Regions from separate parts of the Streptomyces sp. NBC_00247 genome, predicted to be linked through region 2. Evidence: riboswitches for the same ligand, from Rfam matches in the RefSeq annotation. Region 2 holds a riboswitch; the other holds the start of a gene.
The links. A riboswitch is a leader RNA that binds a small molecule or an ion and turns the genes downstream of it on or off. The one in region 2 is predicted to bind S-adenosylmethionine.

Region 1 (15,254 bases), 1.5 Mb from region 2:
CGTCGCTGTAGACCAGGACCGTGGCGGTCGCCTGCATTGTTCCTCCGTGACAGCTGTGTCGTCGGGGCTCTCGGGGCATGAACCGATGCGCGGATCGTACTCCCGCGGACAGCTCGTCAGCACCGCTAATGACATCGATTCACTGGGCCGTTCGGGGAGGACACACCCCTCTGACACACCGAACGGCACCCCCGGGAGTGAGGGCGGGATAAGCGACCGACATAATGTCGGTCGTGGCGACAGCAACGACAGTAGAAACCGGGCACGCGCACCCGTCGGTCAATCGGCCGAACCTCACCAGCGTCGGAACCATCATCTGGCTGAGTTCCGAGCTGATGTTCTTCGCGGCCCTCTTCGCGATGTACTTCACCCTGCGATCGGTGATGGGACCGGATCACTGGAAGGAGATGGCCGACCATCTGAACTTCCCGTTCTCCGCGACGAACACCACGATCCTGGTGCTTTCCTCTCTCACCTGCCAGCTCGGCGTCTTCGCCGCGGAGCGGGGCGACGTGAAGAAGCTCCGGACGTGGTTCATCATCACGTTCGTCATGGGTGCGATCTTCATCGGCGGCCAGGTCGTGGAGTACACCGAGCTGGTCAAGACGGACGGGCTCTCCCTGTCCTCGGACCCGTACGGCTCGGTGTTCTACCTGACCACCGGCTTCCACGGCATGCATGTGACAGGCGGTCTCATCGCCTTCCTGCTGGTTCTCGGCAGAACATACGCGGCCAAGAGGTTCACCCACGAACAGGCGACCGCAGCCATCGTCGTGTCCTACTACTGGCACTTCGTCGATGTCGTGTGGATCGGCCTCTTCGCGACGATCTACATGATCAAGTAACCGGGCGCTCGCACCCACCCATCATCGACGCAGAAGATCCTGACACCGGGGTAATCCGTGAAAAAGCTCTCCGCACGACGACGCCATCCACTGGCGGCCGTCGTCGTACTACTCCTCGCGCTGGCGGCTACCGGGGGGCTGTACGCCGCGTTTGCGCCTGCGGGCAAGGCGCAGGCAGACGAATCCGTCCAGTCCCTCCCCATTGAGGAGGGCAAGAAGCTCTACACCGTCGGCTGCGCCAGCTGCCACGGAACCAGTGGTCAGGGCACGTCCGACGGGCCTTCGCTGGTCGGCGTCGGCTCCGCCGCCGTCGACTTCCAGGTCGGCACCGGCCGCATGCCCGCGCAGCAGCCGGGTGCCCAGATTCCGGCGAAGAAGGTCATCTACTCGCAGGGGGAGATCGACCAGCTCGCGGCGTACGTCGCTTCGCTCGGCGCCGGCCCCATCACGCCGACCGAGAAGCAGGTCAGCCCCGACGGGGCGGACATCGCCAAGGGCGGGGACCTGTTCCGCACCAACTGCGCCCAGTGTCACAACTTCACGGGCGAAGGCGGTGCGCTGACGGACGGCAAGTACGCCCCGAGCCTGGAAGGCGCGAGCCCGAAGCACATCTACGAGGCCATGCAGACCGGCCCGCAGAACATGCCCTCCTTCCCCGACACGACGATGCCCGAGCAGCAGAAGCAGGACATCATCGCGTACATCAAGACCGTGAACGGTGACAACAGCGAGAGCCCGGGCGGCCTGTCGCTCGGTGGCCTCGGACCGGTCAGCGAAGGCCTGTTCGCCTGGATCTTCGGTCTGGGCCTTCTGATCGCCGTCGCCGTCTGGGTCGCGGCCCACACCGCTAAGGCCAAGAAGTCATGAGTAGCCAAGAAGAGAATCCAGAGAAGAGCCTGCTCGCCGAGCAGGACGCCGCGCACGGCGCGGTAGTGGTCGCGGACGATCCGTTCGCGAACCCGGGGCTGCCGGCCCACAAGCCGCGCATCCAGGACATCGACGAACGTGCCGCCGACCGCTCCGAGCGAGTCGTCGCGTACCTGTTCATGCTGTCCATGCTGGCGACGGTGGCGTTCATCGCCTCCTACGTCATCTTCCCGGTCGACAAGATCGTCTACATCTGGCCGTTCGGCCACGTGAGCGCGCTGAACTTCTCCCTGGGTCTCACCCTGGGTGTGGCGCTCTTCGCCATCGGCGCGGGTGCCGTCCACTGGGCCCGCACCCTGATGTCCGACGTCGAGGTCCCCGCCGAGCGTCACGCGATCGAGGCCACGCCCGAGGTCAAGGCGCAGGTCCTCGCGGACTTCAAGGCCGGTGCCGAGGAGTCCGTGATCGGCCGTCGCAAGCTGATCCGCACCACGATGTTCGGCGCGCTGGCCCTGGTGCCGCTCGCCGGTGTGGTGCTGCTGCGCGACCTCGGTCCGCTGCCGGAGAAGAAGCTCCGTTCCACGCTGTGGGCCAACGGCAAGAAGCTCATCAACATGAACACGATGGAGCCTCTTCGTCCTGAGGACATCGCGGTCGGTTCGCTGACCTTCGCCATGCCCGAGGGCCTGGAGGAGGACGCCGAGGACTTCCAGGCGCAGATCGCCAAGGCCGCCCTGATGATCATTCGCATCGAGCCGAACGACATCAAGGACAAGCGCGAGCGCGAGTGGGCGCACGAAGGCATCGTCGCCTTCTCCAAGATCTGCACCCACGTCGGCTGCCCGATCAGCCTGTACGAGCAGCAGACGCACCACGTGCTCTGCCCGTGCCACCAGTCCACCTTCGACCTCTCCGACGGCGCCCGCGTCATCTTCGGTCCGGCCGGGCACGCGCTTCCGCAGCTGCGGATCGGCGTGAGCAGCGAGGGCGACCTCGAAGCTCTCGGTGACTTCGAAGAGCCCGTCGGTCCTGCCTTCTGGGAGCGCGGATGAGTACTACGACGGAAACCACGCGCAAGGCGCCCGCAGGTGAGCGGGTCGCCGACTGGGCGGACGGCCGGCTGGGGATCTACGGCCTGGCCAAGGCCAACATGCGCAAGATCTTCCCGGACCACTGGTCCTTCATGCTGGGCGAGGTCTGCCTCTACAGCTTCATCATCATCATCCTCACGGGTGTGTATCTGACGCTGTTCTTCCACCCGAGCATGAACGAGGTCGTGTACCACGGCCCGTACGAGCCCATGCAGGGCATCCGGATGTCCGAGGCGTACGCCTCGACGCTGAACATCAGCTTCGACGTCCGCGGTGGTCTGCTCGTGCGGCAGATCCACCACTGGGCCGCGCTGATCTTCCTGGCCGGCATGTTCGTGCACATGATGCGCGTGTTCTTCACGGGCGCGTTCCGCAAGCCGCGCGAGATCAACTGGCTCTTCGGGTTCCTGCTGTTCGTCCTGGGCATGTTCACCGGCTTCACCGGTTACTCGCTCCCGGACGACCTGCTCTCCGGTACGGGTGTCCGCTTCATGCAGGGCGCGATCCTGTCCGTGCCGATCGTCGGCACGTACCTCGCGTACTTCCTGTTCGGCGGGAACTTCCCCGGCGGCGACTTCGTGGCCCGGTTCTACTCGGTCCACATCCTGCTGCTCCCCGGCATCATGATGGGCCTGCTGGTGGGCCACCTGATCCTGGTCTTCTACCACAAGCACACGCAGTTCGCGGGCCCCGGCCGCACGAACAAGAACGTCGTGGGCATGCCGCTGCTGCCGGTCTACATGGCCAAGGCCGGAGGATTCTTCTTCCTGGTCTTCGGTGTCATCTCGGTCGTCGCCGCCATCGCCTCGATCAACCCGATCTGGGCCATCGGCCCGTACCGGCCGGACCAGGTGTCCACCGGCGCGCAGCCCGACTGGTACATGGGCTTCTCCGAAGGCCTGATCCGTGTCATGCCGGGCTGGGAGATCAACCTCTGGGGTCACACGCTCGTCCTGGGCGTCTTCATCCCGCTGGTCATCTTCCCGCTGGTGCTGGCCGCGATCGCGGTGTACCCGTTCATCGAATCCTGGGTCACCGGAGACAAGCGCGAGCACCACATCCTGGACCGGCCGCGCAACGCGCCGACCCGGACCGCCTTCGGTGTCGCCTGGATCAGCTGGTACTTCGTGCTGCTCGTCGGTGGTGGAAACGACCTCTGGGCCACCCACTTCCACCTGTCGATCAACGCGATCACCTGGTTCGTGCGTGTCGGCTTCTTCGTGGTGCCGGTCCTGGTGTTCATCGCCACCAAGCGGATCTGCCTCGGCCTCCAGCGCCGCGACAAGGAGAAGGTGCTGCACGGACGCGAGTCCGGGCTCATCAAGCGCCTGCCGCACGGTGAGTTCGTGGAGATCCACGAGCCGCTCAGCCAGGGCCAGCTGCACACCCTCACGGCGCACGACCAGTACACCCCGCTCGAGATCGGCCCGACGGTCGACGAGAACGGTGTCGAGCGCAAGGTCTCGGCCCTCACGAAGCTGCGCGCCAAGCTCAGCAAGGGCTACTACGGCGAGCACAACCAGATCGCCAAGCCCACCGCCGAGGAGTACAAGGAGATCACCAGCGGCCACGGTCACCACTGATCGCCTGAACTGATCGCCACAGCCAGGAGCCCCGTCCATTCGCCGGACGGGGCTCTTCGCCGTTCCCGGGCCCCGATAGGGTGGAGCGGCACCCCCCTTTCCGGCTGTGGATTCTTGGAGCGGACCATGAACGTGGCGACCCCGAACGGCGGCGACAGCGCGGCGGACCGTTCCTGGTCCGGCGTACTGACGTCCCTGGTGCGCGGCCAGGACCTCGGCGCGGACGACACCGCCTGGGCCATGGACCGGATCATGAGCGGGGACGCCACCGACGTGCAGATCGCGGGCTTCGCCATCGCGCTGCGCGCCAAGGGCGAGACGGTCGCCGAGGTGAGCGGCCTGGTGCGCGCGATGTACGAGCACGCCCGCACCATCGAGGTGCCCGGCCCTTCGGTCGACATCGTCGGCACCGGCGGCGACCTCGCGAAGACGGTCAACATCTCCACGATGTCCGCGATCGTGATCGCCGGCACGGGGGCCAAGGTCGTCAAGCACGGCAACCGGTCCGCCTCCTCGGCCAGCGGTGCCTCCGACGTCCTGGAGAAGCTCGGCGTCAACCTGGAGCTGACCCCGCAGCGGGTCGCCGAGGTGGCGGCCGAGGCGGGCATCACCTTCTGCTTCGCGGTGAAGTTCCACCCGGCCCTGCGGTACGCCGCCAAGGCCCGTAAGGAACTCGGCACCCAGACCACCTTCAACATCCTCGGCCCGCTCACCAACCCCGCCCACGTCCGCGCCCAGGCCGTGGGGGTCGCCGACCTGAGGATGGCGCCCATCGTGGCCGGTGTCCTCGCCGAGCGCGGCAACTCCGCGCTCGTCTTCCGCGGCGACGACGGGCTCGACGAGCTGACCACCACCGCGACCTCCCGGGTCTGGGTGGTCCGGGACGGCGAGGTGCGTGAGGAGGCCTTCGACCCGCGCCACGTGGGGCTGGAACTGGTGCCGGTCGAGGCGCTGCGCGGCGCCGACCCCTCGTACAACGCGGACGTCGCCCGCCGGGTGCTGGACGGCGAGAAGGGTGCGGTGCGCGAGGCGGTGCTGCTGAACTCGGCGGCGGCGCTCGTGGCGCTCGACCCGGGCGAGGGCACCCTCACCGAGCAGATCGGCGCCAAGATCGAGGCCGCCGCCGAGTCCATCGACTCCGGGTCCGCGCACCGCGCGCTGGAGCGCTGGGTGGCGGCCAGCAACGCCTGACGTGCACGTGTGAAGAAGGGGCGCGGTCCGCGATGCGGACCGCGCCCTTGCGTTCACCGGCACCTGTGGCAAGATGCTGGCAGGTCATGAGTGACAGCGACTACGGCCCCGGCCCGCTGTCCGGCAACCCTCCGTCCGTGGCGGGGTGCCCCGGGTGAAGACCAGGCCGCAGGCAGCGAGGTCTGCGGCAAGCGCGGGCCCCTCGGCATTCGATGCCAACCCCCGGGGTCCTGGTCCCTAGGGAGCCTCTTGTGAGCAAGCGAATGCGATAGGGCGCAACGCCCTTCTCCGCACCCCTCTCCTCTCTTCGCACCGTGCTGCCGCGTACCCGCCGGCCCGGTGAATTCGCCTGTGTACTCCGGGAGTTCGTCATGTCCGTGTCTTCTGCTGCCCTCAACACCCCCGATTCCTCCGCCGCTTTCGACGCGGACACCGCCCCGCTGCCGGTGCTCGGCAAGGACGTCACCGTCCCGCTCGTCACCGGCGGCGAGGTCACCTACGCGGCACTCGACTACGCGGCCAGCGCCCCGGCCCTCCAGCGCGTCTGGGACGACGTGGCCGCCTACGCGCCGTACTACGGCAGCGTCCACCGCGGTGCCGGCTACCTCTCGCAGCTCTCCACCGACCTCTTCGAGAACAGCCGCGCCACCGTCGCGGAGTTCCTCGGCTGCCGCCCCGGCGACCAGGTGATCTTCACCCGCTCGACCACCGACTCGCTCAACCTGCTCGCGGCCGTGATCCCGGCCGACTGCGAGGTCTTCGTGTTCGAGACCGAGCACCACGCCTCGCTGCTGCCCTGGCGGGACGCCCGGGTCACCTACCTCAACGCGCCGCGCACCCCGCAGCAGGCCGTCGAGACCCTGGAGCGCGCGCTCGCCGACCGGAACCCCTACGGTCCGGCCCTCGTCTGCGTCACCGGCGCCTCCAACGTCACCGGCGAGCTGTGGCCGGTCAAGGAACTGGCCGCCGCCGCCCACGCGCACGGTGCCCGCATCGTGCTGGACGCCGCCCAGCTCGCCCCGCACCACCCGGTGGACATCGCCGCACTCGACGTCGACTGGGTCGCCTTCTCCGGTCACAAGCTCTACGCCCCCTTCGGCTCCGGCGTCCTCGCCGGGCGCGCCGACTGGTTCCAGGACTCCGAGCCCTACCTGGCCGGCGGCGGCGCCTCGAAGAAGGTCGCCCGGCGCACCGACGGCGGCGTGGACGTGGAGTGGCACACCACCTCCGCCCGCCACGAGGCCGGTTCGCCCAACGTCATCGGCGTCTACTCCATCGCCTCCGCCTGCAAGGCCCTGACCGAGGCCGGTTTCGACAAGCTGGTCGCCCGCGAGCAGCGACTGGTCGCCCGGGTCCGCACGGGCCTCGCCGAGGTGCCGCAGGTCAAGGTGCTCTCGCTCTTCGGCGACGACGCCCCGCGCGTCGGCGTCATCTCCTTCGTGGTGGAGGGCTGGAACAGCTCCCACTTCGCCGCCGCGCTCTCCGCCGAGTACGGCATCGGCGTCCGCGACGGCCTGTTCTGCGCCCACCCGCTGGTCCGCACCCTGCTCGGCAGCGACCCGCAGGACCCGGGCGAGTGCGGCGCGCCGGAGGCCGAGCCGGGCGAGCGCTCCCTGAACGCCATCCGCGTCAGCTTCGGCGCCGGTACGCCGGACGAGCACGTGGACCGGTTCGTGCGCGCGGTCGGCGAGCTGGTGAGCGAGGGTGCCCAGTGGAAGTACCGCACCGAGGGCGGCCGTTGCGTCCCGGACCGGGGCGCCGCGCAGATCTGACGGCGATGCCGGTAACACTTCGGCCGGGGACGGGCAGCTGCCCGTCCCCGGCCGAAGTGCTGCCGAGGACCGCTCCGTAAGCGGTGGTTACGCGTCGAGGCCGATGGCGAACGCGGCTTCCAGGTCGTGCTGGGAGTACGTACGGAAGGCCACGTGGGTGTCGGTGGCCTCCACGCCCGGGATCTTGCTGATCTTGCCGGGGATGACCTCGGCGAGGTCGTCGTGGCGGGCCACCCGGACCATGGCGATCAGGTCGTACGTGCCGGTGACCGAGAAGACCTCGCTGACGCTGTCGAGCGCCGCGATGGACTCCGCGATCTCCGGAATCCGGTCGACGCTGGTTTTGATGAGCACGATCGCGGTGATCACGGCTGGCTTTCTCCCTCGGTGGCCGTGGCTGGTGTCTTCACTCTAGCCCCACGCCGGTGGGGCCCCCGGGCCAGGACGAATCCTGCTCCGAACCCCGTCACGTGTGCCAGGTAGGCCACGCCCGGACCGCTCCCCGCGCTCCGGGCGGCCAGCCACTGGAGGACGAACCAGAAGAGGAGCACGATCCAGGCCGGGAAGCGCAGCGGCAGGAAGAGGAGGAAGGGGAAGATGCTGGTGACCCGCGCCCGGGGGAAGAGGCGCAGGAACGCCCCGAGCACCGCCGAGATGGCGCCGGAGGCCCCGACCAGCGTCTGCTCGGAGCCGGAGTACGCCGCCGCGTAGACGACGAGGGTCAGACAGCCGCAGCCCGTGTAGAAGAGGGCGAAGCCGAGGTGGCCCATCCGCTCCTCGGCCATGGCGCCGAACACGTGCAGGAAGAGCATGTTGCCCAGCAGGTGCAGCCAGCCGCCGTGCACGAAGAGGGCGGTGAACGGGGTGAGCCACGCGTGCGCCGGGCCGCCCCACAGTTCCGCCGGGATCACGCCCCAGCGCTCGAAGTATCCGGCCTGGGCGGCGAGTGCCGCGTCGGCGGTGGCGTAGGACGGGCCGAGGCCGGAGACCGGGCTGACCACGAAGACCAGGCAGCACACCGCGATGAGGCCGTACGTGACGGGGGCGTCGCCCGCCGCCGCCGGGAGGCGGAGTCTCCGTACCGCGCCCAGAGGGTCGCTGCCACGCCGTTCGATCATGTACGGAGCATGACGTACCGGGACGGAACGGTACGGGCCGCCTCGCCGTGCCGGTGGTGGGGTGCGAGGCCGTAGGGTTGCCCCAGGACACCGCAGTTCGACGGCGCACCGCGAGATCCTTGAGGCAGGACAGGACGGGGCTCGGTCCGGGACGGCACCAGGCCCCGACGACGAAAGAGGACGGCACGATGACGACGGTTCCCCAGCCGACCGACGCGACCCGCTGGCGCTGCACGCTCTGCGGGAACCTCACTCGTTTCGACGTGACGAGGTCGTCGAAGGTGGTGGAGTACATCCACCTCGACCTGGCCGGTGACGCCAGTGTCGAGGAGCGGGAGGTCGTCAGTGAGACGATCGAATCGGTGCGCTGCCGCTGGTGCAACGCGGTGGATCAGATCGAACTGGTGGACAGGCCAGGTGCCGACTCCTGACGGAGTCGCACCACAGACACGATGGGGTGACGGATGGTGGAGCAGCCGACCAACGGCGCTGATCCGGCCGATGGGGCCGACGGCGCCGTCGAGGCGCTCGACCGCCCGCTGCCCGAGGGAGTGCGGCGGCGGGTCGTCGCACTGGTCTCGGACGCCTTCGGGGGTCTGACGGTCGGAGAGCTGCCCGCCCAGCTGCGTCAGTACGCCCGCTTCACCCCGACCAGGCGGGCGAAGTTCGCCGGGAACGCCATGGCCGCGGCCCTGGAGGGCGACGCGCGCTTCCGCGGGCGCATCGGGGAGCGGATCGCCGCCGCCCAGCCCGAGCTGGCCCGCGCCCTGGAGGCCGGCGCGCCGCCGGCCGCCGCCGATCCGGTGGACGTCGCCGCCGCCGCGTACGTGCTCCGCCCGGTCGGCTGGGTCAAGCTGGTGCAGGCAGCCGGCGAGGAGGTCCAGCGGGCCAGCGCGGAGCGCGCCGACGACGAGACCCGGCGCGAGACGGAACGCCTGCGCGAGGAACTGGCGCACGCGCGCGACCAGACGAAGACCGACACCGAGCGGCTCCGCGCCGAACTGGACGCCGCGCGCAAGGAGTCCGAGTCGCTCCACCGCAAGCTGCGCAGTGCCCTCAGCGAGGTCAAGCGCAGCGAGGCCGCGGTACGCCGGGCCGCAGCCGAGGCGGACGCCGTACGCGCCGAGACGGCGGCCCAGGTCTCCCAGGCGGAGAGCGAGAACCGCCGGCTCAAAACGCGCCTGGCGGAGGCCGAGACGGCCGTGGAGACGGGCCGCAGAGCCGCCCGCGAGGGCCGTTCGGTCGAGGACATGCGGCTGCGCCTGCTGCTGGACACCGTGCTCGACGCCGCCGCGGGGCTGCGCCGCGAACTCGCGCTGCCGCCCGCGACGTCCCGCCCCGCCGACGGGGTGGACGCGGTCGAGCCGGGCCGGATGTCGCCCAAGGACATCGCCGCCAGGGCGCTGTCGGAGACCGACCCGGCGCTGCTGGACCAGCTGCTGGCCCTGCCGCAGGCGCACCTGATCGTCGACGGCTACAACGTCACGAAGACCGGCTATCCGCAGATGCCGCTGGAGAAGCAGCGGTTGCGGCTGCTGGGCGGGCTCTCGATGCTCGCCGCGCAGACGGGCGCCGAGATGACCTGTGTGTTCGACGGGGCGGAGCTCGCCGTGCCGGTGCTGCTCGCGCCGCCGCGGGGGGTCCGGGTGCTCTTCAGCAAGGCGGGGGTGACGGCCGACGAGCTGATCCGTCAACTGGCCCGTGCCGAACCGCCGGGACGGCCCGTCGTGGTGGTCTCCACCGACCGGGAGGTGGCGGACGGAGTGGCCAAGGCCGGTGCCCGGCCCGTCGCTTCCGCCCTGCTCCTGAAGCGGCTTTCGCGCGTCTGAGGGCTGTCCGCGGTCCGTGAGGGCCGGTTTGGCGTGGCATGCCGCACGCGGCCGGATTCGGAGAAACGTACCGTCAACTCCTGGCCGCTCGCGGTGCGTCGAGGGTGGGAAAGTGCCGGGTGTGACGAAGTTCTTCCGGGAAGGATTTGAACTGATCACAGCTTGGTCACTAGGGTCATGCCTCGAACCTTCGCACGGTTGATCACTCATTCGGGGTGGCGGCGAAGGAACCGCCGAGTCCGTGAAGTGTGCGGAGCCGGGTCGTTCCGGGTGTTTCCCCTCCGGTCTGGTAGGCGGCTCTGAGGAAGAAGGAGCTCGCCTTCGTGGCGTCCCACCGTCGACCCAAGCAGCCGAGCCGTGCCCGTGTGACCGTGCTCACCGCGACCGCGGCGGCCGCCGTGGCCCTGTCCGCCCAGGCCGCGCACGCCGACCCGAAGCCGACCAAGGCCGAGGTCAAGGAGAAGGTCGACAAGCTCTACGCCGAAGCCGAGGCCGCCACCGAGAAGTACAACGGGGCCAAGGAGCAGCAGGAGAAGCTGGAGAAGGAGGTCGACGCCCTCCAGGACAAGGTCGCCCGCGAGCAGGCCGACCTCAACAGCCTCCGCGGCGAACTCGGTTCGATCGCCACCGCGCAGTACCGCTCCGGCGGCATCGACCCCTCCGTGCAGCTCTTCCTCGCCTCGGACCCGGACACCTTCCTCGACCAGGCCTCCGCGCTCGACCAGCTGACGGCCAAGCAGACCGAGTCGCTGGAGAAGATCCAGGCCAAGCAGCGCAGCCTCGCCCAGGAGCGCAAGGAGGCCGAGGCGAAGCTCTCCGAGCTCTCCGAGGTCCGCGACGCCCTCGGCGCGAACAAGAAGAAGTACCAGAAGAAGCTCGCCGACGCCCGGGCCCTGCTGAACACCCTCACCGCCGCCGAGCGGCAGAAAATGGCCGACGACGACGCGCGCGCCAGCCGCTCCGCCGGCACCCGAGTCGACCTGGGCAACGAGGTCCCGGCCTCCGCCCTCGGCGCCGCCGCCCTCGCCAACGCCGCCACGCAGATCGGCAAGCCGTACGTCTCCGGCGGCACGGGCCCCAGCTCGTTCGACTGCTCGGGCCTCACGCAGTGGGCCTACGCGCAGGCGGGTGTCGCGATCACCCGCACCACGTACACCCAGATCAACCAGGGCACGCAGATCGGCCGCAGCTCGCTGAAGCCGGGCGACCTGGTGTTCTTCAACAACACCGAGCACGTCGCCCTCTACGCGGGCGACAACACGGTGCTGCACGCCCCGCACCCCGGCGCGTACGTCCGCTACGAGTCGATGGACACCATCGGCAGCTTCCAGGTCGGCGTCCGCATCTGACGCACCGGCCCGACGCCCGAACGGGCGAATCGGTACGCCCCCGCACGACGCCCCGCCCCGACGGAGACCGAGGTCACCGCCGGGGCGGAGCCGTTTCGGCCCCCCGCGCGGCCGTTCCGGTCCTTGGCCGTCGTGCAACCGGACGATTACTGTCTGTCTGCTGTGCGGCCCCCGTCCGTCGGCCCGCCCGGCCCGGGCGGCAGGGGGCCGCGTGCGTACGCGCGCAGCGGAAGGAGCACGGCCCGTGGCGTCCCATCGCCGTCCCACCCAGTCCGGCCTCAACCGGGGCGTCCGCGCCACGGTGCTGACCGCCGCCGCGGCGAGCGCGGCCGCCGGCCTCACCGGGGCGCCCGCGAGCGCGGAACCGGCGCACGACCGGGAGGCCACCCGGGCCCGCGTCGACCAGTTGTACGGCGAGGCGGAGCGGGCCACCGAGAAGTTCAACCGGGCCGGCGAGGACACCGACCGCCTCCGCGAGAAGGTCGACCGGGCCCAGGAGGCCGCCGCCCGCACCCAGGCCGCCCTCAACGAGATGCGCGGGGGCCTCGGTGCCGTCGCCGGGGCGCAGTACCGCGCCGGATCCCTCGATCCCGCCCTGGCGCTGCTGTTCTCCTCGGACCCGGACACCTACCTCGACCGGGCCGCCACCCTCGACCGGCTCGGCGAGCGCCAGTCGCTCGTGCTCGACAAGCTCCGCCGGACCCGCCAGAAGATGGAGCAGATCCGCGCCGAGGCCGCGGACGACCTGCGGGACCTGGAACGCGGCCGAGCCGCCGTGGCCCGCCACAAGCACACCGTCGAGACCAAGCTCGCCGAGGCCCGCAGGCTGCTGGCCGCCCTTCCCCCCGAGGAGCGCGCCGCCCTCGACGACCACGCGTCCCGCTCCGGCCGTCCCCCCGGCCCGGGCGGCTCCGGGGGCCCGGAGGCCCTGCGGGCGGCCACCGGAAGCCTTCCGGGCTCGGCCAGAGCCCTGGCCGCCCTGGCCGCCGCCCAGCAGGCACTGGGCAGCCCGTACGTCTGGGGAGCCAACGGCCCGGGCAGCTTCGACTGCTCCGGGCTCATGCAGTGGGCCTACGCCCGCGCGGGCGTGAGCCTGCCCCGCACCTCCCAGGCCCAGCGGTACGCGGGCCGCATGGTGCCGCTCTCCCAGGCACGCCCCGGGGATCTCGTCGCCTACCGGGCGGACGCCAGCCACATCGCCATGTACGCCGGGAACGGCCAGGTCATCCACGCCCCGTACCCCGGTGCCCAGGTCCGCTTCGACCCCGTCGGCATGATGCCCGTCTCCTCGGTCACCCGCGTCTGACCGTACGATCGGCGCAATGGCAGAACTGGCGCCACCCCGGTCCGACGCGCGGCGGGGCCGCCCCCGCACCCGGCGTGCGGCGGGCGCCCCGCTCGTCGGCCTGCTCGTCGCCGGGCTGCTGTCCGCCGGAGGGTGCGCCGCCCCCCACCGCACCGCCGACGCCGCCACCGCCCGACAGATCACCACGGTCCTGGACCGGCGGGCCGCCGCCGTGCTGCACCACGACACCGCCGCCTACCTGGCCGTGGTCGACCCGGACGCCACCGCGCTGCGCACGGCCCAGCGCACCACGCTGGCCGCCCTGGCGGACGTGCCCCTGCGGTCCTGGACGTACACCGTGAAGGCGGTGACCGCGCGGGGCGCCGACCGGGCCAGCGCCGACGTCGAGCTGGACTACCGCGTCGCGGGCTTCGACACCGCGCCCGCGACCGCCCGCCGCACCGTGGAGCTCGCCCGGGACGGCTCCGCCGGGTCCTGGTACCTCACGGCGGACCGGCCCGCGAAGGGCGCGGCCGTACCGCTGTGGGACCAGGGCAAGGTGGTCGCGGTGCACGGCACCCACAGCCTGGTCCTCGGCGTCGGCCGCCCGGCGAAGGAGCTCCGCGAGATCGCGGAGACCGCGGACGAGGCGGTCCCGGCCGTCTCCACCGCCTGGCCGGACACCTGGGCGGCGCGGGTGGTCTACCTCGTCCCCGCCTCCACCCGGGACATGGCGGAGCTGCTGGGCTCGGCGGACGGGAGCTACCGCGGGATAGCCGCGGTCACTACCGGCGCGGTCTCCGACGGCGAAGGGCACCCGGGCCTCGCGGACCGGGTCGTCGTCAACCCGGAGGCGTACGCCACCCTCGGCACCTTCGGCCGCAGGGTCGTCCTCACCCACGAGACCACGCACGTGGCGACCCGTACCACCACCACGGCGGCCACCCCGCTCTGGCTCTCCGAGGGGTTCGCCGACTGGGCCGCGTACCGGCAGGAGGACCGTACGGCCGGTGAGATCGCCCCCGAACTCGTCACCGCGGTCCGCGCCCGGGACCTGCCCGCCGCGCTGCCCCTGGACGACGACTTCGCCTTCGACCGGGACGCGGACGAGCTGGCGCGGGCGTACGAGGGCGGCTGGCTCGCCTGCGCGCTCATCGCCGGGGAGTGGGGCGAGGACGCGCTCAGGGAGCTCTACCGGGAGGTGGGGGCCCACGACGGACGCGGGGGGGCGGTGGACACGGCGATGGAGAAGGTCCTCGGCATCGGCGAGCGGGAGTTCACCACCCGTTGGCGGAACTACCTCGCCGACCGGCTCGGCTGAGGCACCCGGGCAGCCGGTCCGACCGCCTCCTCCGCGGCCACCGGTCCAGCCGCGCGCCACAGCCTCGCCGCCGCGATCACCGCCGCGGCGACCAGCAGCCCGTTCCGCACCAGGAGCAGGGCCACGCCCGTGCCGTCGCTCGCCACCACGTGCACGAAGCCGAGCGGGAACTCCAGGAAGGTCACCGGGCAGGCCAGCAGGACCAGGCACACGGGCCGGCCCATCCGGCTGCCCGGGAGGACCAGGCAGACCGCGGCCAGCCCGACCAGCCACACCAGGTACTGCGGGCTGATCACCCGGCTCGTCGTCGTGAACAGCAGCACCGCCGTGAACGCCGCGTCCGCCGCGGTGTGCGCCGCGAACGTACGCGCCCGCAGCCGCCACACCACCAGCCAGCCGAACCCCGCCACGCTCAGCCAGAGCGCCAGCGACGACACCAGGCCCACCCCCGGCCCGAGGAACTCCATCGAGCCGTAGGACAGTTCGATCCGTCCCGGCCAGCCGGACCGCCGGGCCAGATGGAGCGCCAGCCCGCCCAGCGACTCGATCTCGGTGCCCCGGTCCCGCTGATGGGCGAGGAACCCGAACGCACCCGGCATCGCCAGCCAGAACCCCGCCGCCACCACCCCGGCCACCACCACCGCCGCCGACCAGGCACGCCGGGTCACCCGCCCCGGGGCGGTCCCCAGCAGCACCAGCACCGGCCACACCTTCAGCAGCGCCCCGAACGCCGCCAGCGCCCCCAGCACCCTCGGGCGCCGCACCCCGGCCAGCAGCCCCGCCACCGCGACCGCCGCCACCATCAGGTCGTACCGGGCGTAGACGGTCGGGCCCAGCAGCGGTACTCCCGCCACCCAGACCCAGGCGCCCGCGCGCCGCGCCCCCGGCCGGGAGCCCGCCCGCGCCAGCACGCCCAGCACCAACGCGTCGCAGACCAGCACGAGCACGGAGAACGCCGTCGCGTACTCCAGGAACGGCAGCAACGCGGGGGCCAGGACGGGCA
Region 2 (15,254 bases):
CGCGCTCACCTCCGGCCTGCCGACCGCCGTCCACCACGCGGCCTCCCTCGTCCGCCGCCGCCTGACGGACAAGATGCCCCCGGTCCGCACCACCGCGCCGCCGCCCCCGCCCGCGCCGTCCGGCCGGTACGCCGCCGAGTGCCGCGAGTGCAAGGCGCCCGGCCCTGGAGACGCCATGCCCGACGGCCTCTGCCGCCCCTGCCGGGGCGACCTCATGCCCCTCGTGGGCCCGCCCGGCACGGTCCCGCACGACGACGTGAGCAGCCGCGTGTCCCAGGTCCGCGCGAACATGGTCCCCCGCCAGGACCGCCCCCGGGGCCGGGCCGGGGTGACCGTCCGACGACGGGGCGCCCAAGGCCGTACGACCCCGCCGACCGGAGCGAGTTGAGCACGCCGCCCCTTTCATCGATCCGGTCGTCGTTCCCGGAGCGCGTTGAGGCGGGCGGCCTGGCGGGTCAGGTGGTCGCGTTCGGCGAGGTCGGTCGCCCGGTGCGCGGCCTCGGCGTACAGCCGTGCGGCCGTCACCGGGTCGCCGTCGCGTTCGTGGAGGTACGCCGCCACGGCGGTATGGCGCGGTAGCGAGGCGTCCAGCGCCGCGAGCGCCGCCAGACCCGCGCGCGGGCCGTCCGCCTCCCCGACCGCGACCGCGCGGTTCAGCCGTACGACCGGGCTGTCGGTCAGCCGCGCCAACTCGTCGTACCACTCCACGATCTGCGGCCAGTCGGTCTCCCCGGCGGTCTGCGCGTCGGCGTGCAGCGCCGCGACGGCGGCCTGTGCCTGGTACTCGCCCAGCCGGTCGCGGGCGAGCGCCACTGTCAGCATCCCGATGCCCTCGGCGATCGACGCGGTGTCCCACCGGCCGCGATCCTGCTCGGCGAGCGGCACCAGGCTGCCGTCCGGCGCGGTCCGGGCGGCCCGCCGGGCGTGGTGAAGCAGCATGAGGGCGAGCAGCCCGGACACCTCGGGGTGGTCGATACGGACCGCGAGCTGCCGGGTGAGCCGGATCGCCTCGGCGGCGAGGTCCACATCGCCGGAGTACCCCTCGTTGAAGACCAGATAGAGGACGCGCAGCACCGTTGCGACGTCGCCGGGCCGGTCGAACCGCACCCCGGAGACGGTGCGCTTCGCCCGGCTGACGCGCTGCGCCATCGTCGCCTCTGGCACCAGGTAGGCCTGGGCGATCTGGCGCGTGGTGAGCCCCCCGACCGCGCGCAGGGTCAGCGCGACCGCCGACGCCGGGGTCAGCGAGGGGTGGGCGCAGAGGAAGTAGAGCTGGAGGGTGTCGTCCACCGCGCGGGCGGGCCCGGCGGCCGGTTCCTCGTCCACCCGGACCTCGCGGTGACGGCGGGCGCGGTCCGCCCGGGTCGCGTCGAGGAACCTGCGCCAGGCCACGGTGACCAGCCAGCCCTTCGCGTCCTGCGGAGGGTCGGCCGGCCAGACGCGTACCGCCTGGATCAGGGCTTCCTGCACGGCGTCCTCGGCCGCCGCGAAATCGGCTCCGCGGCGGACGAGGACGGCGATGACACCCGGGGTGAGGCTCCGGATCAGGGCCTCGTCCATGGGTGAGGTCACTCCGTGACAGTGGGGTGGTGGGCGCCCAGGAACGGGCGCAGTTCCAGCCACTCGTGGATCGGTTCGCCGCCCTTTCCGGGTGCGGCCGACAGCTCCCCGGCCAGCTCCACCGCACGCTCATGGCTGTCGACGTCGATCACCATCCAGCCCGCGATCAGGTCCTTGGTCTCCGCGAACGGGCCGTCGGTGACCGGCGGGCGCCCCTCCCCGTCGTACCGGACCCACTCGCCCTGCGGGGCGAGCGCCTGCCCGTCGACGAACTCTCCGGTCTTCTCCAGCCGGGCCGCGAAGTCGTTCATGTACTGGACGTGGGCCGAGATCTCCTCCGGGGTCCACTGGTCCATCGGCACGTCGTTGGCCGGGGCCGGGGCACCGCGGTAGTGCTTGAGCATCAGGTACTTCGCCATGGTGTCTCTCCTCGCTGCGGCGGCCGTGTGAACGGTCGCGTCCGTGGTCGCGTTCCTCGCGTCCGTGTCCGTGTTCCCCGCGTCCGTGTCCGTGGGCGCGTTCACTACGGGGACGGAGCCGGTCACGGGTTCTCGACATCACCGGACGAGAAATCTTTCCGGACTTCCGACCGGAACAGTCGGCTCGACGAACGGTCCCTGAGACCATCCCGGCCGACAGGGCCGGAGGGAAGCACGACGCGCCGGTCAGTCGCCCAGGACCCGCCCCAGGGCGCGACGGGCACGGGCCGGAGCGGCCGGATCGCGAGTGAGCTGGAGGAAGTGGTTGAGAGAGAGCATGACGCCCACGAGTTCGAAGACCATCTGCTCGGCGTCCGTGTCCTCCGGCAGCTCTCCCGCCCTGACCGCCCACTGGACGTGAAGGCGCAGGTCGCGGCGCCACAGATCGCTCAGGCCCGCGACGGAGTCGCGCACCGGGCCCTCGCGCCCGTCGAACTCGGTGGCCGCCGCGGCGAAGAAACAGCCGCCGGGCAGTACGTTCCGCTCCAGCATCGACACCCACGCCTCGCACAGCGCCCGCAGTCGCGCCAGGCCGACGGCCACGTCCCGTACCTTCTCCGGCACCTCCCGGGCGAACAACTCGGCCGCGGCGTCCAGGACCTCGAGTTGCAGGCGCTCCTTCGTGCCGAAGTGGCCGAGCACTCCGGCCTTGCTCATCGCCAGTTCAGTGGCCAGGCGCCCGATGGTGAGCCCTCCGAGCCCGTCCGCCGAGGCGATCACCAGACCGCGCTCCAGAATGCGCTGCCGGGTGCGGCGGGTCTCCACGACCGAGTTCCGAGGGCTCATGGGAGCCGATCATAGTCCCGCACGAACCCTTTAGCTTCCGACCGGTCGGTTGCTATATTCCGGAGGAGTCGCCACCCGGCCACCCACCCGGCCGGTGCCGCACGGCCTGACCGAAGGAGCACAGCCTTGTCCGGGTCCCGCATCACCGCCCTGGGGCACTACCAGCCCTCCCGCGTGCTGACCAACACCGAGCTGGAAGGCATGGTCGACACCAACGACGCCTGGATACGGCAGCGCACGGGAATCGCCACCCGGCGGATCGCCGGGGACGGCGAGTCCGTCACCGACCTGGCCTCGGCAGCGGCCGGAAAGGCACTGGCCGCCTCCGGTCTGGAGCCCGCCGACATCGGCCTGGTCACCGTGGCGACCTGCTCCGCCGTCGACCGCTGCCCCTCCACCGCCGCCCAGGTCGCCGCGCACCTCGGCATTCCCTCGGCGGTCTGCTTCGATCTCAACAACGGCTGCGCCGGTTTCTGCACCGCGCTCGCCTGCGCCGACCACACCGTGCGCGCCGGAGCCGCCCGGCACGCGCTCGTCATCGGTGCCGAGAAGATGTCGGACGTCACCGACTGGATGGACCGTTCCTCCTGCATCCTGCTGGGCGACGGCGCGGGCGCCGCCGTGATCAGCGCCGCCGAACAGGGTGACGCCGGAATCGGACCGGTGACCTGGGGCTCCGATCCCACGCGCGCGCAGGCGGTCCGACTGGCGGGCGCGTGGCAGCCGCGGTTCGCGCAGGAGGGCCAGGCCGTCTTCCGCTGGGCCACCACCGAACTGCCCGCCGTGGCCCGGGAAGCCTGCCTCCGTGCCGGAATCACCCCCGCCGACCTGGGCGGGGTCGTCACCCACCAGGCCAACCTGCGGATCATCGAGTCCCTGACCCGGCAACTCGGCCTGCGCGACGACGTCGTCATCGCCCGCGACGTCGTCGAATCCGGCAACACCTCCGCCGCCTCGGTGCCCCTCGCCCTGTCCAAGCTGTCCGAACGCGGCGAACTGCCCTCCGGCACACCGGTACTGATCTTCGCCTTCGGTGGCGGACTCTCCTGGGCCGGCCAGGTCGTCACCTGCCCCTGACCGCCCCGGGCCGTTCCAGGCCGGACCGGGCCTTCCTGACCGCGCCGACCGCCCCGGTCCAGGCGCTCGGCGGAGCGCCGGCCGACTGGTCCGACCGGGACCGCCGGGAGCTGGGGCGGCGCGTTGACGACTTCACCCGCCATCTGTCGGCGCTGGGCGCGGAGCAGACCCGCCCCCGGAAAACACTTCGGCCCCCAGGACGAATCCTGGGGGCCGAAGCTACAGCTGGACGCTGCGGGGGTGGAACCACCGATCCCGGAAGGGGATCAGAAGTCCATGTCACCGCCCGGCATGCCACCCGGGGCGGCCGCGCCGGCCTTCTCGGGCTTGTCGGCGATGACGGCCTCGGTGGTGAGGAAGAGCGCGGCGATGGACGCGGCGTTCTGCAGGGCGGAGCGCGTGACCTTCGCCGGGTCGATGATGCCCTCGGCGATCATGTCGACGTACTCGCCAGTCGCGGCGTTGAGGCCGTGACCGATCGGCAGGTTGCGGACCTTCTCCACGACGACGCCACCCTCAAGACCACCGTTCACGGCGATCTGCTTGAGCGGGGCCTCCAGCGCGAGCTTGACGGCGTTGGCGCCAGTGGCCTCGTCGCCCGTCAGGTCGAGCTTCTCGAAGACGGCGGACGCCTGGAGCAGAGCCACGCCACCACCGGCGACGATGCCCTCCTCGACGGCGGCCTTGGCGTTGCGCACCGCGTCTTCGATGCGGTGCTTGCGCTCCTTGAGCTCGACCTCGGTGGCGGCACCGGCCTTGATGACGGCCACGCCGCCGGCCAGCTTCGCCAGCCGCTCCTGGAGCTTCTCGCGGTCGTAGTCCGAGTCGGAGTTCTCGATCTCGGCACGGATCTGCTTGACGCGACCCTGAACCTGCTCGCTCTCGCCGGCACCGTCGACGATCGTGGTCTCGTCCTTGGTGATGACGACCTTGCGCGCAGAGCCCAGCAGGTCGAGACCCGCGTTCTCCAGCTTGAGGCCGACCTCCTCGGAGATGACCGTGCCACCGGTGAGGATGGCGATGTCACCGAGCATGGCCTTGCGGCGGTCACCGAAGCCCGGAGCCTTGACGGCGACGGACTTGAAGGTGCCACGGATCTTGTTGACGACCAGGGTCGACAGGGCCTCGCCCTCGACGTCCTCGGCGATGATCAGCAGGGGCTTGCCCGACTGCATGACCTTCTCCAGCAGCGGAAGGAGGTCCTTCACGTTGGAGATCTTCGAGTTGACGATGAGGATGTACGGGTCGTCGAAGGACGTCTCCATACGCTCCATGTCGGTCGCGAAGTACGCCGAGATGTAGCCCTTGTCGAAGCGCATGCCCTCGGTGAGTTCCAGCTCCAGACCGAAGGTCTGGGACTCCTCGACGGTGATGACGCCTTCCTTGCCGACCTTGTCCATCGCCTCGGCGATCTTGGCGCCGATCTCGGTGTCGGCGGCGGAGATGGAGGCGGTCGAAGCGATCTGCTCCTTGGTCTCCACGTCCTTGGCCTGCTCCAGCAGAGCGGCGGAGACGGCCTCGACGGCCTTCTCGATGCCCCGCTTGAGGGCCATCGGGTTGGCACCGGCGGCGACGTTGCGCAGACCCTCGCGGACGAGCGCCTGGGCCAGAACGGTGGCGGTGGTCGTACCGTCGCCGGCGACGTCGTCCGTCTTCTTGGCGACCTCCTTGACCAGCTCCGCACCGATCTTCTCGTACGGGTCCTCGAGCTCGATCTCCTTGGCGATGGAAACACCATCGTTGGTGATCGTGGGCGCGCCCCACTTCTTCTCGAGGACGACGTTACGGCCCTTGGGGCCGAGGGTGACCTTGACGGCGTCGGCGAGCTGGTTCATCCCGCGCTCGAGACCGCGCCGTGCCTCCTCGTCGAACGCGATGATCTTGGCCATGTGAAGTGGTCCTCCCGGACGGGGTGGATTGCTCCGGACCGAGTGGCGCCCGCGACGGACGGCCTGCGTGCCCGGCGGTTCCTTGCCCCGCCGCGCCTGCGGGCCTCACCGGCCCGGTCCAAGTTTCTGTCACTCTCACCTGGAGAGTGCTAACGCCAATGATTAGCACTCGACCCCTGCGAGTGCAAGCGTCCCCCTCGTCCTGGGGACAAGCCCGAGGCAGCCTCCGGACGCCCTCCGGACCCGCGGAACGCCTTCCTTGCACGGAAAACGCGAAACCACGCAGGGCCCGCCCCCTGGGGGACGGGCCCTGCGTGGTGAAGAAATATCGTTGCCGACCGCGTCCAACTCAGCCCACGGCGAGCTTGACCATGTCCGCCTGCGGCCCCTTCTGGCCCTGCGAGATCTCGAATTCAACTCGCTGACCCTCTTCGAGGGTGCGGTACCCGTCCATCTGGATCGCGCTGTAGTGGACGAAAACATCCGCACCACCGTCGACCGCGATGAAGCCGTACCCCTTCTCCGCGTTGAACCACTTGACGGTGCCCTGAGCCATGCCTAACTCCCCTATTTCTGGCCCCTGCACAGGACCGCACTTCGCGGACCCGGGTCAGAACTCACCCTCCGACAGGAGAGGGTGCGTGCGCCGGAACGCCTCGACCGCGGCCGAATGTATCTGTCCAACTGCCCTCTGCAACAGGTCAATCGGACGGGAATTCTGAGCGCGCCGGAACACCCGAACGTGAGGATTTGCTGAGAATCTTGGGCAAGTCGGGCCAGACAAAGGCCACTTAAGGCACAGAGGGCATCCGGACTTTGGCTGTTTCTTGTCGCGCCGCGGCGCGATCTCGCACATGCTCGACACGAGCGGCGGAGGGGGCTTCCCCAACTGTACCGCGCTCAACCCTACGGAATTGCCCCCTCCGCGTCGTACGCGAAGGGGGCAATGTCCTCGGTGTGGCGCGCCGTCGAGCGGCCGTACGGTCAGCAGCCGCCGGCGACGGCGGGGATGATCGAGACGCCGGCGCCGTCCGGCGTGGCCGCCTGGAGGCCGCCCTCGAAGCGGACGTCGTCGTCGTTGACGTACACGTTGACGAAGCGGCGCAGCTTGCCCTGGTCGTCCAGCACGCGCGCGGCGATGCCCGGGTGGTCCTTCTCCAGGGACTCGATGACCTCGGAGAGGACGGTGCCCTCGGCCGAGACCTCGGCCTGGCCGCCGGTGTACGTGCGCAGGATGGTGGGGATGCGGACCTTGACGCTCATGGGGATTGCCTTCCTCGGTTCTGGGGTGGTCAGTGCGCCGCGAGGCCCGCGTCGCGGAACGCGTCCAGGCTCGGGCGGATGGTCGCCGTCAGACCGGTGGTCGGGGAGACCGCGTCCAGGGTCTTGAGGCCGTCACCGGTGTTCAGGACGACGGTGGTCAGCGTCGGGTCGAGCAGACCGGCCTCGATCAGCTTCCGCGTCACGCCGACGGTCACGCCGCCCGCGGTCTCCGCGAAGATGCCCTCGGTGCGGGCGAGGAGCTTGATGGCGTCCACGACCTGCTCGTCGTCGACGTCCTCCACCGCACCACCGGTGCGGCGGGCGATGTCCAGGACGTACGGGCCGTCGGCCGGGTTGCCGATCGCGAGCGACTTGGCGATCGTGTTCGGCTTCTGCGGGCGGACCACGTCGTGACCGGCCTTGAAGGCGGTGGAGACCGGGGAGCAGCCCTCGGCCTGGGCGCCGAAGATCTTGTACGGCTTGTCCTCGACGAGGCCGAGCTTGATCAGCTCCTGGAGGCCCTTGTCGATCTTGGTGAGCTGGGAGCCGGACGCGATCGGGATGACCAGCTGGTCGGGCAGCTGCCAGCCGAGCTGCTCGCAGATCTCGTACGCGAGCGTCTTCGAGCCCTCGCCGTAGTACGGGCGGAGGTTGACGTTGACGAAGCCCCAGCCCTCGCCGAGCGGGTCGCCGATCAGTTCGGAGCAGAAGCGGTTGACGTCGTCGTAGTTGCCGTCGATGCCGATCAGCTCGCCGCCGTACACGGCGGCCATGACGACCTTGCCCTCTTCCAGGTCGTGCGGGATGAACACGCAGGAGCGGAAGCCGGCCCGCGCGGCGGCGGCACCGACCGCGCCGGCGAGGTTGCCGGTGGAGGAGCAGGAGAGGGTGGTGAAGCCGAAGGCGCGGGCGGCCTCGACGGCGATGGCGACGACGCGGTCCTTGAAGGAGTGCGTCGGGTTGCCGGAGTCGTCCTTGACGTACAGGGCGCCGGTGACGCCCAGTTCGCGGGCGAGGTTGTCGGCCTTGACCAGCTTGGTGAAGCCGGGGTTGATGTTGGGCTTGTCGGCGACATCGGCGGGGACCGGCAGCAGCGGCGCGTAGCGCCAGATGTTGTTCGGGCCGGCTTCGATGCGCTTCTTCAGCTCGTCGGGGGAGCCGCTCGGCAGGTCGTACGCCACTTCGAGCGGCCCGAAACAGGACGCGCAGGCGAAAATGGGGCCGAGGGGGAAGCGTTCGCCGCACTCGCGGCAGGAAAGCGCGTCGGCGGGACCGAGATCCACGGTTCCGGACGTCGCTTCGGCGATCTGTTCAGCCATGATGGCGGAGGCCCTTTCTCCTCATCTTCCTTGCGACGCGTTTCGCCGCAAGACGGAATTGGCACCTTCCCCACCGTGGCCTCGCGGCCGGCGGGAGGGTTGCCGGGACTTCAACGGGCCGTTCCCTCAGTCCCTCTGGATGAGCGCTATGGCACTGGACCGTTCGATCCAGGCGTTTGTCCGCCCTCCGACCCCGACATGCGAAGGCGGTGAGCTGTGTTCAAGACTGTAACCGAAGCACCCGACGGTTGAGGTAGTCGTCCGAACCGCGAGATGGATCACAAACAGGGAGTAGCGCCCGTGCTGGAAGAGGTCGACAGCTGGCTGACCCGCCGTTCCTGGGCCGCCTCCGACCGCCCCCTGGACCGTCTCCTGGCCGCCCGGGACCGGGACCCGCGGGGCTCCTCGGTGAGCGTCGTACTGCCCGCGCTCAACGAGGAGGCGACGGTCGGCGAGATCGTGCGCGTCATCCGCCGCGAGCTGATGGAGAAGGTCCCGCTGGTGGACGAGCTGGTGGTGATCGACTCCGGCTCCACCGACGCCACTTCCGCCGTCGCCCGCGCGGCCGGAGCCCGGGTGGTGCACCGCGACGCGATCCTCCCCCGGCTGCCCGCCGTCCCCGGCAAGGGCGAGGTGCTCTGGCGGTCGCTCTTCGTGACCAGCGGCGAGATCGTCTGCTTCGTGGACGCCGACCTCAAGGACTTCTCCGCCGATTTCGTCTCCGGCATCATCGGCCCGCTGCTGACCGACCCGGGCATCCAGTTCGTCAAGGCGATGTACGACCGGCCGCTGGAGGACGGGCACGCCCCCGCCGGAACTCCCGCGCAGGGCGGCCGCGTCACCGAACTGGTCGCACGCCCGCTGCTCAATCTGCACTGGCCGAAACTCGCCGGCTTCGTCCAGCCGCTGGGCGGCGAGTACGCGGTCCGGCGCCGGCTCCTGGAGCAGCTGGCGTTCCCGGTCGGGTACGGCGTGGAGCTGGGGCTCCTGGTGGACGCGCTGCACACGGTGGGGCTCGACGCGCTGGCCCAGGTGGACGTCGGCGTCCGCCGCCACCGCCACCAGGACGGGCAGGCGCTGGGACGGATGGCCGCCACCATCTACCGGACCGCGCAGCTGCGGCTCTCCCGGGGGCATCTGGTCCGTCCGATGCTGACCCAGTTCGAGCGGGACGAGGACGGTTTCCGGCCGCACACCTACGTGGTGGACACCGAGGAACGGCCGCCGGTCCGGGAGATCGCCGAGTACACGACCCGCCGCGCCGCTTGAGAGCCCGAACACGTTTGGGGGGTTACGTATCGGGCTAGGTTCCGCTACATGGTCTCCGAGCACGCAGCCCAGGTCCTCGTCGCGTCCAACCGCGGCCCCGTGTCGTACACGCTGAACGAGGACGGTTCCCTCGACGCACGCCGGGGCGGGGGCGGCCTCGTCTCCGGGCTGAGCGCCGTCGACGACAAGGTGTGGGTCTGCGCCGCGCTGAGCGAAGGCGACCGCGAGGCGGTCCGGCGCGGGGTCGGCGAAGAGGGCGTCCGGATGCTCGACATCGACGCCGGCGTGCACACCGACGCCTACAACGGCATCGCCAACTCCGTGCTCTGGTTCGTCCACCACCTCCTCTACCAGACCCCCGTCGAGCCGGTCTTCGACGACGAGTTCCGGCGCCAGTGGGCCGCGTACGAGACGTACAACCGGGCCTTCGCCGAGGCGCTGGCCGAGGAGGCGGGCGAGGGCGCCGCCGTGCTGGTGCAGGACTACCACCTCGCGCTGGTCCCCGGCATGCTCCGCGAACTCCGCGCCGACCTGCGCATCGGCCACTTCTCGCACACCCCGTGGGCGCCGGTCGACTACTTCCGGCTGCTCCCCGACGACATCGGCGAACAGCTGCTGCGCGGCATCCTCGGCGCCGACCGGGCCGCCTTCCTCACCCGCCGCTGGGCCGACGCGTTCATCGGCTGCTGCACCGAGATCCTCGGCGGCACCAGCGGGACGCGCATCGGCGTGCACGGGCTCGGCGCCGACGGCGACTTCCTGCTCGCCCGCTCGCACGAGCCGGACGTGGACGAGCGGATGGCCGCGCTGCGCGAGCAGATCGGCGGCGACGGCGACCGGAAGACGATCGTCCGGGTCGACCGGACCGAGCTGTCCAAGAACATCGTGCGCGGGCTGCACGCCTACCGCACCCTCCTCGACAACCACCCCGAGTGGCGCGAACGCGTCGTGCACGTCGCCTTCGCCTACCCCTCCCGCCAGGACCTCGCGGTCTACCGGGAGTACACGGCGGCGGTCCAGGAGCTGGCCGACGAGATCAACAAGGCGTACGGCTCCGACACCTGGACCCCGGTCGTCCTGCACGTGAAGGACGACTTCGCCCGTTCGCTCGCCGCCTACCGGCTGGCCGACGTGGCGCTGGTCAACCCCATCCGGGACGGCATGAACCTGGTCGCCAAGGAGGTCCCGGTCGTCTCCGACCACGGGGTCGCCCTGGTGCTGTCCCGCGAGGCCGGTGCGTACGAGGAGCTGGGCGCCGACGCGCTGGTGGTGAACCCGTACGACGTCAGCGCGACGGCCGAGGCCCTGCACGAGGCACTGGGCATGGACGAGCGGGAGCGGGCCGAGCGGTCGGCCCGGCTCGCGGAGGCAGCGACCGCGCTGCCCCCGCAGGCGTGGTTCCTCCAGCAGCTGGAGGCGCTGCGGGAGGGGTGAGACCCGCCCCGCTCGCGGCTCCTCCCAGCCACCCTCAGATGTTCGCGGCCACGGTCGCCAGCAGCGCCGCGACGTCCGCCGGGCCCGGCACGATCAGGTCGGCCCGGTCGGCCAGCTCCGGCACCTCGGTGCCGCCGCTGCACACCAGCAGCCCGGGCACCGGGTCCGGACCGCCGGAACGCAGCTTCTCCACCGCCGCGAAGGCCGCGACGTCACCGAGGTCGTCGCCCGCGTAGAGCACCGACCCCGCCCCCACCTCCGCCGCGTACCCGGTGAGCGCGACGCCCTTGTCGACCCCGGGCGGGCGCAGCTCCAGGACCTGGCGGCCCGGCTCGACGATCAGCCCGTGGCGCGCGGCGAGCCCGCCCAGCGGCTCCCGCAGCAGCTCGAACGCGGCCTGCGGATCGGTGGCGCGGCGGGTGTGGACGGCGACGGCCTGCCCCTTCTCCTCCACCCAGGTGCCGCGCAGCACCTCGGGCCCGTCGAGCAGCGCCGGCAGCTCCGCGCGGACGGCGGCGAGGCCGGGATGCGGCGGCGGGGCGGCCACCTCACCGGAGGCGGCGTCCCAGCGCTCGGCGCCGTAATGGCCGAGAACCACCAGGTGCTCCAGGCCGGGGACCCCCGCGAACCCGCCGTGCGCGACCGCGACGGCGGCCGGGCGGCCGGTGATCACGACGACGGACGCGATCTTCGGCGCGAGGGCGGCGAGCGCGGGCAGCACGTCGGCATGGGCCCGCGCCTGCTCGGGGTCGGCCACGATCTCGGCGAGGGTGCCGTCGAAGTCGAGCGCCACCACCGCCCGGTCCGGCCGGGCCAGGAGCGCGGCGAGCCCTTCGCGGCCCGCTTCGGTGGACGGAGTCGGCAGGTGGTCCAGGTGGGTGCCCATGCTCAGACATTAGCGAGGGAGGGGCGGACCTGCCGAGACCGCACCCCGTGCGCCGGGGCGGTGCCCCGCGCACGCCCCGTAACCTCGGGAGGGAGGGAGCGCGGGACAGCACCAAGGAGCGAGACGCATGGACGACCCCATCCAGCAGGTCGAGTACGAACAGATGCTGCTCAGCCGCCACATCTTCCTGCGCACCGCCAACGGACGGCGCAAGGACGACGTGCTGGAGCGGAGCGCGTACGTCCTGCTCAGCCGCATCCGCGTACAGGGGCCGATGTCCATCAAGGAACTGAGCGACGCCTTCGGGCTCGACTCGTCCACCCTCAACCGGCAGACCGCCGCCGCGATGCAGGCCGGACTGGTGGAACGCATCCCCGACCCGTCGGGGGGCATGGCCCGCAAGTTCCGGATCACGGAAGCGGGCGCGCGGCGGCTCGACGTGGAGCGCGAGAGGAACGCGAGCGGGCTCGGGCTGGTGCTGGAGAAGTGGTCGCCGGAGGACGTGGAGACCTTCGCCGGCTACCTCAAGCGGTTCAACACCGACATCGAGCGGCTGTCGGGACGGCCCTGGCCGCGGCCGTAGGGCGTGGCTCGGGTCGCGCGCGCCGACGCCGGACGCTCCAGGTACGCGGGTCGCCCGTGCTGCCGGGGGCCCCGCTCAGCGCCGGCTCCGCTTGGCGTCCCGTACGCGGCGCAGACGGTTGACCGTCACGGGGTCGGCCTCCAGCGCGCGACGGTCCTCGATCAGGGCGTTCACCAGCTGGTAGTACCGGACCGGGGAGAGGCCCAGCTCCTCGCGGATGGCGCGTTCCTTCGCGCCGGGGCTCGCCCAGGACCGCCGTTCCAGAGCCAGCAGCGCACGGTCCCGGGCGGAGAGGGCCCCGGTGCTCGCGCTCACGTCCGGGCCCACGGTCACTTCGGCGGTGGGTTCGGCGGTGGTCGGGTCGGCGGTCTCGTCGGCGCCGGTCTCCTCCGTGCTCGCGGCGCCGGTCTCCTCCGTGCTCGCGGCGCCGGTCTCCTCCGTGCTCGCGGCGCCGGTCTCCTCCGAGCCTGCGGTTCCGTTTCCGTTCTCGGGGGCGGTCATGCCGACCAACGTAACGCGCCCCCCGGACAGTGCCACCCGGGCGCCCCACCGCCCGCGATTTTTGTATGCACCCAATACAAAGCGGAATAGTGGACTAGACCTTTTGAGGTCGACGGGCGAAACTGTCCCCCGTGAGACATGTCATCGCCCTCGATGTGGGCGGCACGGGAATGAAGGCCGCGCTGGTCGGAGCCGACGGCACCCTCCTGCACGAGGAGCGACGGGCCACCGGACGGGAGCGCGGTCCCGACGCGGTGGTCGAGACCATCCTCGGGTTCGCCGCCGATCTGCGCGCGTACGGCGAGGAGCACTTCGGCGAGCCCGCCGTCGCCGCGGGGGTGGCCGTTCCGGGCATCGTCGACGCCGAGCGGGGCATCGCGGTCTACGCCGCCAACCTCGGCTGGCGCGACCTGCCGCTGCGCGACCTCCTCGGCGAACGGCTCGGCTCCGTCCCCGTCGCGCTCGGCCACGACGTCCGCACCGGAGGACTGGCCGAAGGCCGCGGCGGGGCCGGACACGGCACCGACCGCTTCCTCTTCGTCGCCCTCGGCACCGGCATCGCCGGCGCGATCGGCATCGACGGGGTCGTGGAGGCGGGCGCGCACGGCAGCGCCGGGGAGATAGGGCACATCGTGGTCCGGCCGGACGGCCCGGAGTGCGGCTGCGGTCAGCGCGGCTGTCTGGAGACGCTCGCCTCCGCCGCCGCCGTCACCCGTGCCTGGGCCGCCGCCTGCGGCGACCCCACCCAGGACGCGGCGGACTGCGCGCGGGCCGTCGATGCCGGCGATCCGGCCGCCCTGCGCGTCTGGGCGGACGCCGTCGACGCGCTGGCAGCCGGACTGATCACCGCGATCACCCTGCTGGACCCGCGCACACTCATCATCGGTGGCGGGCTCGCCGAGGCGGGGGAAACCTTGTTCACACCACTGCGTGCGGCCGTCGAGGAACGCGTCACGTTCCAGACACTGCCCCACATCGTCCCGGCGACCCTCGGGGACACCGCCGGATGCCTGGGCGCGGGGCTGCTCGCCTGGGATCTACTCGCCACGGAGGTATCCGTCTGATGGCCGGACGCGCAGACAGCACGGTTCTCACCGGTGCCCGGGTCGTACGGCCCGGGGGCACGGAGGTGAACGGCCGGTTGGCCGTCGAGGGCACACGGATCGTGGACGGGGCCCGCGAGGACGCCCGGACCATCGACCTGACCGGCCACTGGGTCGTCCCCGGGTTCGTGGACATGCACAACCACGGCGGCGGCGGCGCGTCCTTCACCGCGGGTTCGGTGGACCAGGTGCTGACGGGCGTACGGACACACCGCGAACACGGCACGACCACCGTCGTCGCCTCCACCGTCACCGACACCCTGGACTTCCTCGGCCAGTGGGCCGGGGTCCTCTCCGAGCTGACCGAACAGGGCGACATCGCGGGCATCCACTTCGAGGGCCCCTTCATCTCGCCCTGCCGCAAGGGCGCGCACAGCGAGGCGCTGCTGCGCGACCCCGACCCGGCCGCCGTCCAGACCCTGCTGAAGGCCGCACGCGGTACCGCGAAGATGGTGACGCTCGCCACCGAACTCCCCGGCGGGCTCGACTCGGTGCGGCTCCTCGCCGAGCAGGGCGTCATCGCGGCGATCGGCCACACCGACGCCACCTACGAGCAGACCGTCGAGGCGATCGACGCGGGCGCCACCGTCGCGACCCACCTCTTCAACGCGATGCCCACCCTCGGCCACCGCGCCCCCGGCCCGATCGCGGCGCTGCTGGAGGACGAGCGGATCACCGTCGAGCTGATCAACGACGGTACGCACCTGCACCCGGCGGCCCTGGAGGTGGCCTACCACCACGCGGGCGCCGCCCGGGTCGCGCTGATCACCGACGCCATGGACGCGGCCGGCTTCGGCGACGGCGCGTACCAGCTCGGCCCGCTCGCGGTCGAGGTCAAGGACGGGGTCGCCCGGCTGGTGGAGGGCGGCTCGATCGCCGGGTCCACGCTCACCCTGGACACCGCGTTCCGGCGGGCCGTGACGATCGACCGCATCCCGGTCGAAGACGTCGTCCGGTCCATCTCCGTCAACCCCGCCCGGCTGCTCGGCCTCTACGACCGGATCGGCTCGCTGGAGACCGGCAAGGACGCCGACCTGGTGGTACTCGACGAGGCGTTCGCCCTCAAGGGTGTCATGCGCAAGGGCGAGTGGGTCGTCGAGCCGAA

Region 1: it holds a riboswitch for S-adenosylmethionine, as region 2 does, so the genes downstream of both, OHT52_RS23455 (aminotransferase class V-fold PLP-dependent enzyme) here and thrC (threonine synthase) in region 2, are expected to answer to the same signal.

The regions. Positions count from the first base shown of each region.
Region 1 is NZ_CP108093.1:5,380,630-5,395,883, forward strand. Features, by position in the region: gene OHT52_RS23425 (hypothetical protein) at 1-37, opposite strand, end outside; gene ctaE (aa3-type cytochrome oxidase subunit III) at 225-845, shown strand; gene qcrC (cytochrome bc1 complex diheme cytochrome c subunit) at 903-1,712, shown strand; gene qcrA (cytochrome bc1 complex Rieske iron-sulfur subunit) at 1,709-2,764, shown strand; gene qcrB (cytochrome bc1 complex cytochrome b subunit) at 2,761-4,386, shown strand; gene trpD (anthranilate phosphoribosyltransferase) at 4,513-5,577, shown strand; SAM riboswitch class IV at 5,660-5,777, shown strand; gene OHT52_RS23455 (aminotransferase class V-fold PLP-dependent enzyme) at 5,949-7,349, shown strand; gene OHT52_RS23460 (Lrp/AsnC family transcriptional regulator) at 7,437-7,718, opposite strand; gene OHT52_RS23465 (rhomboid family intramembrane serine protease) at 7,715-8,467, opposite strand; gene OHT52_RS23470 (hypothetical protein) at 8,656-8,898, shown strand; gene OHT52_RS23475 (NYN domain-containing protein) at 8,935-10,296, shown strand; gene OHT52_RS23480 (C40 family peptidase) at 10,620-11,645, shown strand; gene OHT52_RS23485 (C40 family peptidase) at 11,890-12,951, shown strand; gene OHT52_RS23490 (hypothetical protein) at 12,977-14,251, shown strand; gene OHT52_RS23495 (glycosyltransferase 87 family protein) at 14,227-15,254, opposite strand, start outside.
Region 2 is NZ_CP108093.1:3,899,434-3,914,687, reverse strand. Features, by position in the region: gene OHT52_RS16755 (hypothetical protein) at 1-388, shown strand, start outside; gene OHT52_RS16750 (RNA polymerase sigma factor) at 403-1,560, opposite strand; gene OHT52_RS16745 (YciI family protein) at 1,569-1,979, opposite strand; gene OHT52_RS16740 (TetR/AcrR family transcriptional regulator) at 2,226-2,825, opposite strand; gene OHT52_RS16735 (beta-ketoacyl-ACP synthase III) at 2,952-3,902, shown strand; gene groL (chaperonin GroEL) at 4,169-5,791, opposite strand; gene OHT52_RS16725 (cold-shock protein) at 6,141-6,347, opposite strand; gene OHT52_RS16720 (MoaD/ThiS family protein) at 6,776-7,054, opposite strand; gene thrC (threonine synthase) at 7,084-8,373, opposite strand; SAM riboswitch class I at 8,392-8,519, opposite strand; gene OHT52_RS16710 (glucosyl-3-phosphoglycerate synthase) at 8,674-9,642, shown strand; gene OHT52_RS16705 (alpha,alpha-trehalose-phosphate synthase (UDP-forming)) at 9,691-11,076, shown strand; gene otsB (trehalose-phosphatase) at 11,111-11,962, opposite strand; gene OHT52_RS16695 (MarR family winged helix-turn-helix transcriptional regulator) at 12,090-12,545, shown strand; gene OHT52_RS16690 (DUF3263 domain-containing protein) at 12,621-12,878, opposite strand; gene OHT52_RS16685 (ROK family protein) at 13,178-14,110, shown strand; gene nagA (N-acetylglucosamine-6-phosphate deacetylase) at 14,110-15,254, shown strand, end outside.